DNA from 3 places in the Nitrogeniibacter aestuarii genome. Region 1 is predicted to be linked to each of the others. Evidence: predicted binding sites of a transcription regulator. Region 1 holds the regulator's gene; each other region holds the start of a gene.
What was found. Region 1 encodes sigma-54, which starts transcription at its own class of promoters, with help from an activator protein. Its sites were predicted from a motif close to TGGCACGCTTNCTGCTNA; they were not measured.

Region 1 (3,276 bases):
GCAACCGGGATGAGCTCGACGCACTGCTCGACCGCCTGGAGTCGCTGGATCTGCTCTCCGATGCGCGATTTGCTGAAAGTTATGTTCGCAGCCGCCAGACCCGGATGGGCAACCGGCGATTGCGTCTTGAATTGAAACAGAAGGGCGTGCCCGACCATTTGATCGACGCCGCTCTTGAAGAGGCCACCGACTCGGACGACGCCGTGCGCGCCCGTGAAGTGTGGGAAAAGAAATTTGGCCGGCAGCCGGTCGACGCCCGTGAATGGGCGAAGCAAGCCCGCTTTTTGCAGGGCCGGGGCTTTGCTGCCGACGTGATACACAAGATTCTGAAAGATCGCGACGATGAGCCTGCTTAGGGTCACCGGACTACAGAAGAAGTACAAGTCACGCACCGTGGTGCACGACGTCTCGTTCGAGGTCGGCAGCGGTGAAGTGGTGGGTTTGCTCGGCCCCAACGGCGCGGGCAAGACCACGTGTTTCTACATGATCGTGGGGCTTGTCGCCGCCGACGGCGGACAGATCACCCTCGACGAAGCCGACGTGACCCATCTGCCCATCCATGCGCGCGCGAAGCTTGGCCTGTCTTACCTGCCTCAGGAAATGAGCGTATTTCGCAAGCTCACGGTCGAGGAGAACATCCTTGCGGTGCTGGAGCTTCAGGGCCTGCCCAGGACAGCCCAGCATGAAAAGCTCGAAGAACTGCTCGAAGAACTCGGGATTGCCCACCTGCGCGACAGCACGGCCATCTCGCTTTCCGGGGGTGAGCGGCGCCGATGCGAGATCGCGCGGGCCCTGGCCACGTCGCCACGGCTGATCCTGCTCGACGAGCCGTTTGCCGGCGTTGACCCCATCGCGGTGCTCGATATCCAGAAGATCATTCGCTTCCTGAAGGACCGTGGCATCGGTGTGTTGATCACCGATCACAACGTGCGCGAAACCCTCGGCATCTGCGAGCGCGCATTCATCATCAACTCGGGTGAAGTGCTTGCCAGTGGCACACCATCCGATATCGTGCAAAATGACCAGGTACGTCAGGTCTATCTCGGCGAACATTTCAGACTCTGACAGCGCGATTCCCCATGAAACCCACACTTCAACTCAAACTCTCGCAGCACCTCACGCTGACGCCACAACTGCAGCAGTCCATCAAACTGCTCCAGCTGTCGACGATCGAGTTGAATCAGGAAATCGAGAAGGCACTGCTCGACAACCCGCTGCTTGAGCGTGAAGAGGGCCCCGGCCCCGAAAGCGGCAGTGAGGGCGATGGCGAAGGCGAGCGCAACGAAAGCGAGAGCACCGAGTCCCAGAGCAACGAAGTGCTCGACGCGATGTCCGACTGGGCCAGCTCCAGTTCGGGCAGCAGCAGCAACCGGGACGATGACGACGACAGCGACTTTCAGTCCTTCCACGCCGCCCAGGTATCGCTGCGGGAACACCTCGACCAACAGATTGCACTGACCCCGATGAGCGACCGCGACCGGTCGCTGGTCCGCCTGCTCATGGAAGCTCTCGACGACGATGGCTACCTGACGCAATCACTCGACGACATTCTGGAGATGTTCGATCCGGAGAACGAAGTCGAGATCGAAGACCTGCAGATTGCCCTGCACCACCTGCAGCACCTCGACCCCCCGGGCGTCGGCGCACGCAGCCCGTCCGAATGTCTGGCACTCCAGCTGCGCTCGCTGCCCGAGTCACCCACCCGTGATCTGGCCATGCGCATCGTTGTCGAGCACCTCGAATTGCTGGCCCAGCGCGACTTTGTCCGCCTCCGCCGTAACCTGCAATGCTCGGAAGACAGCCTGCGGGAGGCGCACCACCTCATCTGCAGCCTCAGCCCGCGTCCGTGCGCCGAGTTTGCCCTCAACGACACGCGTTACGTCATCCCGGACGTGGTCGTGCGCAAGGTCCGCGGCCGGTGGACGGCCGCGCTCAACCCCGAGGCCATGCCCAAGCTCAAGGTCAATGCCCTGTATGCGCAATTGCTCCAGCAGAATCGCGGCAACAACGGCGATCTGGGCGGCCAGCTGCAGGAGGCCAAATGGCTGATCAAGAACGTGCAGCAGCGCTTCGACACCATTTTGCGCGTCGCGCAGTCCATCGTTGACCAACAGCGCCAGTTCTTCGATTATGGAGAGGTGGCGATGCGCCCCTTGACGCTGCGCGAGATCGCAGAGGAACTGGAGTTGCACGAGTCGACGATTTCACGCGTCACCACGCAAAAGTACATGTCCACGCCCCGCGGCGTACTGGAGTTCAAGTATTTCTTTGGCAGCCATGTTGCGACCGATACCGGTGGCGCTGCCTCGTCGACCGCCATCCGCGCGTTAATTCGTCAACTTGTGGAGGCTGAAGACCGTAAAAAACCCTTATCCGATTCCAAAATCGCAGATTTACTTGGCCAGCAGGGCATGGTGGTGGCCCGACGCACGGTTGCCAAATACCGTGAGTCCCTCAACATCCCGCCGGTCAGCAAACGCAAGACGATCTGACTACAGGAGCGATCATGAACCTCAATATCACCGGACACCATGTGGAAGTCACGCCCGCCATCCGCGAGTATGTGGAATCCAAGCTGGATCGTGTGATCCGACACTTCGACAACGTCACCAGCGTGAATGTCATCCTGTCGGTCGAGAAGCTGGTCCAGAAAGCTGAAGTGACCCTGCATGTGCGTGGCAAGGATCTGTTCGCCGAAAGCGAAAACGAAGACATGTACGCTGCCATCGACGCCATGACCGACAAGCTCGATCGTCAGGTCCTCAAGTACAAGCAGAAGGTCCAGGGGCACAGCAACGAAGCGCTCAAGCACCAAAGCATCGAATCGTGATCGATTCCCTCGCCGCCTGACCGGGGACAAGGGTTTATAATGCGGGCCAATCCGCTCAATTAACCCGTCCCGCCCCGGCCGGGCGGTCTCGACCCCAAGGGGTCGCAAGAAGTCTCCATGAACCTCATTGCCTCCCTCCTTTCCTCCGATAACGTCCTCGTTGACCTCGAAGCCAGCAGCAAGAAGCGCGTCTTCGAACAGGCAGGCCTGATTTTCGAAAACAATCAGGACATTGGCCGCAGTACGGTCTTCGACAGCCTCTTCGCACGCGAACGGCTCGGCTCTACCGGACTGGGTCAGGGCGTCGCCATCCCGCATGGTCGAATCAAGGGCCTCAAAGAGGCGACCGGAGCGGTCATCCGTCTGAGCACACCGATTCCCTTCGACGCCCCTGACGGCAAACCCGTGGATCTTCTGTTCGTGCTGCTGGTGCCCGAACAGGCCAC
Region 2 (3,276 bases), 1.3 Mb from region 1:
AGCCGAGCCACCGGAGGCGTCGGGCTGGGGCTGGCCATCTCCCGCGATCTGGCGCGCCTCATGGAGGGCGACCTCCTGTGCAAGAGCGTGCCCGACGTGGGCACCACCTTCCGCCTTCAGCTCCCGCTGCGCGTTCCGGCGCAACCGCGTCAGGCGCAGGAGGTCCCGCAGGAGCCCCCGGTCGGCAACAGTTTTCCGCGCTTCAGCGGGTGCGTGCTGGTGGTCGAAGACAGCCCAACCAACCGGGAGGTGGCGGTCATGACCCTGCAGGAACTGGGGCTTGAGTGCGACATCGCCGAAGACGGCCGCGAGGCGCTCGAGCGCCTGCATGAGCGTCGCTACAGCCTGGTGCTCATGGACTGCCAGATGCCGGTCATGGACGGCTACGAAGCCACACGCGCCCTGCGCAAGCTCGAAGAAGACCTGGGCTGGCAGCGCACGCCCGTCATTGCACTGACGGCGAACGCGGTGGCGGGCAACGAAGCGCGGTGCTTTGGCGCCGGCATGGACGACTTTGTCCCCAAGCCCTTCGAAATCGAGGACCTGGTGAAGGCCCTGAAACGTTATCTGAGCGTTCAGCGCGCGGCCTGAATTTGCCGTCATGGAACGATGTGTGCGGCGCAAAACGCTGCCATAATCGCGCACATGAAATACGCCAGCACCATCAAGGAAATCGGCCGTGGCGCCAAGGGGGCCAAACCCCTGCCGGTCGATGCCGCCAGATCCCTGTTCACCGACATCCTCGCGCAACAGGTGCCCGAGCTCGAACTGGGCGCCATCATCCTGTCCATGCGCATCAAGAGCGAATCGCTCGACGAGCTCATCGGATTCAAACAGGCCATGGACGCGGTCACGCCGCAACTGAGCGTGCCGGCGGGCTGGCGCTGCGTGGTCCTGCCCAGCTACAACGGGGCGCGCCGCCAACCCAATCTCATGCCCCTGCTCGCCATGCTACTGGCGCGCGAGGGCGTCCCGGTGCTCATTCAGGGCCGGCATGACTTCGACGCCCGCGTCAGTCCCTTCGAGCTGCTGGCGGAACTGGGCATCACGCCGCAGCAAGACGTCCAGGCGGCCAGCGCACAACTGGCGGCCGGCCAGGTGGCCTGCCTCAAGCTCGACACCCTGTTGCCGGGGCTGGATGCCCTTCTGGCGCTGCGGCCCCGATTGGGTGTGCGCAACAGCGGCCACACCATGGCCAAGCTGCTCGATCCGGCCCGGGGCCACAGCGTGCGCGTGGTCGCGGTCACCCACCCCGAATACCTGGAGCGCATGGATGAGTTTCTCCTGGCCGATGGCGGCAGTGCCATGCTCATGCGTGGCACCGAGGGCGAAGCCTATGCCAACCCGCGGCGACGCCCGGCCATGAAACTCTATGCCGACGGTGCGCTGGTCGAGACGATCGAAGCAGAAGCCGGCGGTGCACCGCCCCACGCGGATGTCCCCGACGTGCCCGAGGTGCGCGAAAACGCCGGACTCATCCGCGACATGCTCGCCGGCAAGACACCCATCCCTGCGCCCATCCGGGCTCAGGCCGAGGCCCTGATCCGCCGCGCCCGCCTCACCTGACCCCGGCACCCGCCGCACCAGTGTTGTGCAAATTGCACCAAGCTGGCGCACCCGAATTCGACTCGGGGCGATTTTGCAGCGCAAAACCGCCTCAAGCACGCCAGATCTGGCTGGCACGCCGGTTGCTACATTGCGCAGCAAAGGAGTGCCCATGTCTGAGACCAAATCCACCTGTTGTTATTGCGGCGTCGGCTGCGGCGTCATCATCGAGCATGATGGCGACCAGATCACCGGCGTGCGCGGCGACCCCGACCATCCAGCCAACTTCGGTCGCCTGTGCACCAAGGGCTCGACACTCCACCTGACGGCGGCGCCCGAGACCCTGGCGGTGCGCGCCAAGGTGCCGCAACTGCGCACCACCCGCGACGCGGCCCGCCTGCCCAGCGACTGGGACACGGCCCTCGACCATGTCGCCGGGCGCTTTGCCGACATCATTCGCACCCACGGCCCCGACGCGGTTGCCTTCTATGGCGCCGGCCAGTTGCTGACCGAGGACTATTACGTCTTCAACAAGCTCGCCAAGGGCCTGATCGGCACCAACAATCTCGACACCAATTCGCGCCTGTGCATGTCCAGTGCCGTGGCCGGGTACAAGCTGAGTCTCGGCGCCGACAGCCCACCGTGCAGCTACGAGGACTTCGACCACGCGGGCTGTCTGTTCATCACCGGCAGCAATACCGCCTTCGCCCACCCGATTGCCTTCCGCCGCGTCGAAGACGCCCGCAAGGCCAATCCGGACATGAAGCTCATCGTGGTGGACCCGCGCCGTACCGACACCGCTGAAGCCGCCGACCTGTTCCTGCCCATCCTGCCCGGCACCGACATCGCGCTCTACAACGCCATGCTGCATGTGATGCTGTGGGAGGGGTGGATCGACCAGGCCTATGTGGACGCGCACACCGAGGGCTTCGATGCCCTCAAGAAGCTGGTGCGCGATTACAGCCCCACCAGTGCCGCCGACATCTGCGGCATCCCCAAGGCCGACATCGAAAAGGCCGCCGAGTGGTTTGCCACCTCCAGCGCCACCCTGTCGCTCTACTGCCAGGGTCTGAATCAGTCCAGTTCAGGCACCCACAAGAATTCCGCGCTCATCAACCTGCATCTGGCCACCGGGCAGATCGGCCGTGCCGGCGCCGGCCCCTTCTCGCTGACCGGGCAACCCAATGCCATGGGGGGCCGCGAAGTCGGCGGTCTGGCCAACCTGCTGTCCGCCCATCGCGACCTCGCCAACCCGGAGCACCGCGCCGAAGTGGCCGCTCTGTGGGGCATCGACGATGTGCCTGCCGAACCCGGCAAGAGTGCCGTCGAACTGTTTGAAGCGGTCAAGGAAGGTCAGATCAAGGCCGTGTGGATTGCCTGTACCAATCCCGCGCAATCGATGCCCGATCAGACACTCATTCACGAAGCACTCAAAACCGCCGAACTGGTGGTGGTGCAGGAAGCCTTCGAGCACACCGAAACCTGCGCCTACGCCGACGTTCTGCTGCCGGCCACCACCTGGGGCGAGAAGAACGGCACGGTCACCAACTCAGAGCGCCGCATCAGTCGGGTGCAGCCCGGCGTGGCCGCCCCCGGCGAGGCTCGCCACGATTGGGCCATTGTCTGCGACTTCGCCCAGCGCCTGGGCCACACGCTGGGCAAGGGCGCGCTGGCCGAGCGCCTGTTTGCCTACGACGGCCCCGAAGCCATCTGGAACGAACACCGTGAAAG
Region 3 (3,276 bases), 1.8 Mb from region 1:
GACGCTGAACAATGCCGGCCTGGAGGTCACCCCCTGGTATCGCCTGGCTGATTACTACACCAAAACGGAAACCTTGTTACGCAAGCAGCTTTCGGTGGTGTCCATCATCGTGCTGATGGTGGTTTTGCTGAGCGTGTCCAACACCGTCGCCATGAGTGTGATGGAGCGGACCTCCGAGATTGGTACCTCAATGGCGATCGGCAGAACCCGCCGGCAGGTGCTCATCGGGTTTCTGCTTGAAGGTGCCATGCTCGGCGTCGTGGGCAGTGTCATTGGTGTGCTCGCCGGTATCGTGCTGGCGCTCATCGTGTCGAGTATCGGCATCCCCATGCCCCCGCCTCCGGGCATGTCGAGAGGTTATGTCGGCGAGATTCGCCTTGATGGGCTTCAGATGCTGAATGCGGCTGTGCTCGTCACTCTGGTGGGGCTGGCAGGGGCGGTTTTCCCAGCGATCAAGGCGGCACGCTCCAACATTGTTGATGCCTTGCGGCAGGGGCGGTGAGGATGATCAAACTTGCAGCAAGAAACCTTCTGAGGCATCGAAAGCGCACTGCCACGGCCGTGGCCGCCATTGCGTTCGGTGTCGTTTGCGTTGCCTTGATCGGCGGCTTCTTCCAGCATATTTACGAGGGCTTTGCCGAAGCGATCATTCGCGGCCAGACCGGGCATGTGCAGATCTTCAGCTCGGGGTATAACGAGGGCGGGTTCCGGCATCCGGATCGGTTCAATCTGGGTGATACATCGGCATTGGTGAAGTCGCTCGAATCGCGCCCCGAGGTAGCAAGTGTCATGAGTCGGCTCTCTTTGCAGGGGTTGATGAGTAATGGAGCTGCCGACTTGCCCGTCGTCATCGAAGGCGGCGAGCCAGGCAAGGAGGCAAGCCTGTCGAGCTATGTACGCGTGCGGGCAGGGCGAACGCTGGAAGATGGTGATGATTTTGCTGCGGTCGTAGGGCGCGGGCTCGCCGAATCGCTCAGGCTCGACGTGGGGCGGAGGACGACCTTGCTCGCGTCGACGGGTGGTGGCGCCATCAACACGATCGATGTGACCGTTGTCGGCATTTTCGAGACCTACTCGCAGGATTACGACGCCCGTGCAGTCAAGGTCCCGCTTAAAGTGCTGCAGCAACTGTTTGGCGCTGACGTGGCTACCAGCGTTGTCGTCGAACTTGTTCAAACTGGCCAGACGAGCACTTTTCTGAAATCGGTTGATTCCGATTTACGGCAGGCGGGTCTTGAGCGACGCTCGTGGCGCGAACTGGCCGACTTCTACGAGAAGACGGTCGAGCTTTATGACGGGCAGTATCGCGTCCTGCGAGTCATTGTGATCGTGCTCCTGTTTCTCAGCGTGGCCAATGCGGTCGGTATGTCGATGTACGAGCGCACGCCCGAATTTGCCACCATGATGTCTCTTGGGACGCGTCGCAGACGTGTCGCAGCGCAGGTGTTCCTTGAGGTGATCCTGCTTGCGCTTGTCGGCGCGATCGTCGGCGTCGTACTGGCCGTATTGCTGGCGCAATTGATTTCGTGGATCGGGATCGATATGCCGCCTGGGCCGAATTCAACGCTGGGTTATACCGGCAAGATCATTCTGTCTTTTCGACTGTGCTTTGAAGCGGTTTTGATCGGCCTGTGTGCGGGCGCGTTGTCGAGCGTGCCTGCGCTCAGGCGCATCCTCAAACTCGATATTTCCGATGGGCTGAGACAGGCCATATGAGGTGAGGTTGGCAGGCGGCTACGCCGGATGGAGCGACGGCGTTTGCCAACCCCGTCAGGGTTGTCGAAATTATTTACAGTGAGATTTTTGAGGTGGGCGGGTGTGATTATAAGTTGATGTAAATAAAAGGAAAAAAAATCTGGCACGACGTGTGCTTATTGTTGGGCAAGCTGTTTCGAATAACTCATCACGGAGCCCACCATGAAAAAGCTCTCAGCAATCGCCGCCGGCCTTCTGGTCTCTGGCGTTGTTTCCGCCGCACCGCTGACCCTCCAGCCGGGTCCGCTGTACTTCCAGTTCAACAACGTTGAACAACTGAACACCAACAACGGTATCGTTGTCCCGGGTGGTTCCATCGACGTGAACGGCGATGGCATCCTCGACACGCCGGCCACGGAAGGTAACTGGGGTGTCTTCAATATCTCCTCCATCCAGTCTGGCGCTGTTGCTACCCCGAACCAGGACATCTCCGGTGGTTCGACCTACTTCGCTGATGACGGTCTGTCGGACATCTTCGGTCAAGGCCAAGTGTCCGGTATCTTCTACGGTCTGACCCTGACCTCCGGTACGACTGCAACCGGTGGCTGGATCGACCTGTACTGGGAAGATGCTGCTGATGACGACATCACCAACGCTGACCTGAGCGGCGCCAACTTCCCGGGCCGTACGGCTGCTAACCAGGCTGGCATCTTCACCGATGGCACCTTCCTGGCGCGTCTGAAGTTCGACACCGGTATCATCTCTGGCGACAACACCACGACTCTCGTGTCCGACGTTGATCTGACCACGCTGACCGGTAGCGGTCTGGCCGATTCTTTCGGTAGCGTTGTTGATATCAACAACGACGGCGTGATCAACTCCCTGGACGGTGAATGGGCTGGCGTTCTGAACAGCGACTGGTTCTTCGTTGATACCAACGGCAACGGCATCTTCGGTGAAGATGGTGAGACCCGCGATCTGCGCTTCTCCACCTTCTTCAACCTGCTGCCGAACACCTCTGCCTGGGCCGATCCGGCCAACGGCACGGTTGCTCTGCGTAGTAACGATCCGGGCCGCGCCTTCGTGGTGCCGGAGCCGGGTTCCCTGGCCCTGCTGGGTCTGGGTGTCCTCGGTCTGGCTGGCGCCCGTCGCCGCAAGTCTGCCTGATCTTCAGGTAGGCTGACCAAGAAAAAGGCGCCTTCGGGCGCCTTTTTTTCGTCTGTATGCCCGATTTAATGCAATGCTTTGAACAGCCAGTTGAGCCCTTCAAAGTCCTTTTTCAACGATTTCTCTTCAATAGACGGCAGGTTATTGATGTGACTGTCTGAGCCGATAATCTCGCTCGCAAAGACCTGATAAAAGGGAATGATGCGCGACACGACATGCTGCCCGGTGTCCGCAAAACCCGACGTCCTCATCGCTTCGAGGAATTCTGCCGGTGAAAAGGAGGCTCGAAGCGAGTTCTCGGAGTCGAGTTTGAATTCCTTGGCGGAATCGGGGGTGAAAACTTCGGGAAATATCTTTGGCGTACCTGATGCCCGCGGGCGGGCGTGGTCAAAGAAGAAGAATTGATTCTTGCCT

Region 2: J0W34_RS17880 (nitrate reductase) is a predicted target of sigma-54. The motif match lies at 1,678-1,695, and genes of this name have one in related genera.
Region 3: J0W34_RS15950 (PEP-CTERM sorting domain-containing protein) is a predicted target of sigma-54. The motif match lies at 1,857-1,874, and genes of this name have one in related genera.

What each region holds. Positions count from the first base shown of each region.
Region 1 covers NZ_CP071321.1:498,233-501,508, reverse strand. Annotated here, with positions in the region: gene recX (recombination regulator RecX) at 1-356, shown strand, start outside; gene lptB (LPS export ABC transporter ATP-binding protein) at 343-1,065, shown strand; gene J0W34_RS02330 (RNA polymerase factor sigma-54) at 1,080-2,492, shown strand; gene hpf (ribosome hibernation-promoting factor, HPF/YfiA family) at 2,507-2,830, shown strand; gene ptsN (PTS IIA-like nitrogen regulatory protein PtsN) at 2,948-3,276, shown strand, end outside.
Region 2 covers NZ_CP071321.1:3,863,749-3,867,024, forward strand. Annotated here, with positions in the region: gene J0W34_RS17870 (ATP-binding protein) at 1-591, shown strand, start outside; gene ybiB (DNA-binding protein YbiB) at 646-1,566, shown strand; gene J0W34_RS17880 (nitrate reductase) at 1,718-3,276, shown strand, end outside.
Region 3 covers NZ_CP071321.1:3,414,239-3,417,514, reverse strand. Annotated here, with positions in the region: gene J0W34_RS15960 (ABC transporter permease) at 1-502, shown strand, start outside; gene J0W34_RS15955 (ABC transporter permease) at 505-1,716, shown strand; gene J0W34_RS15950 (PEP-CTERM sorting domain-containing protein) at 1,918-2,862, shown strand; gene J0W34_RS15945 (class I SAM-dependent methyltransferase) at 2,928-3,276, opposite strand, start outside.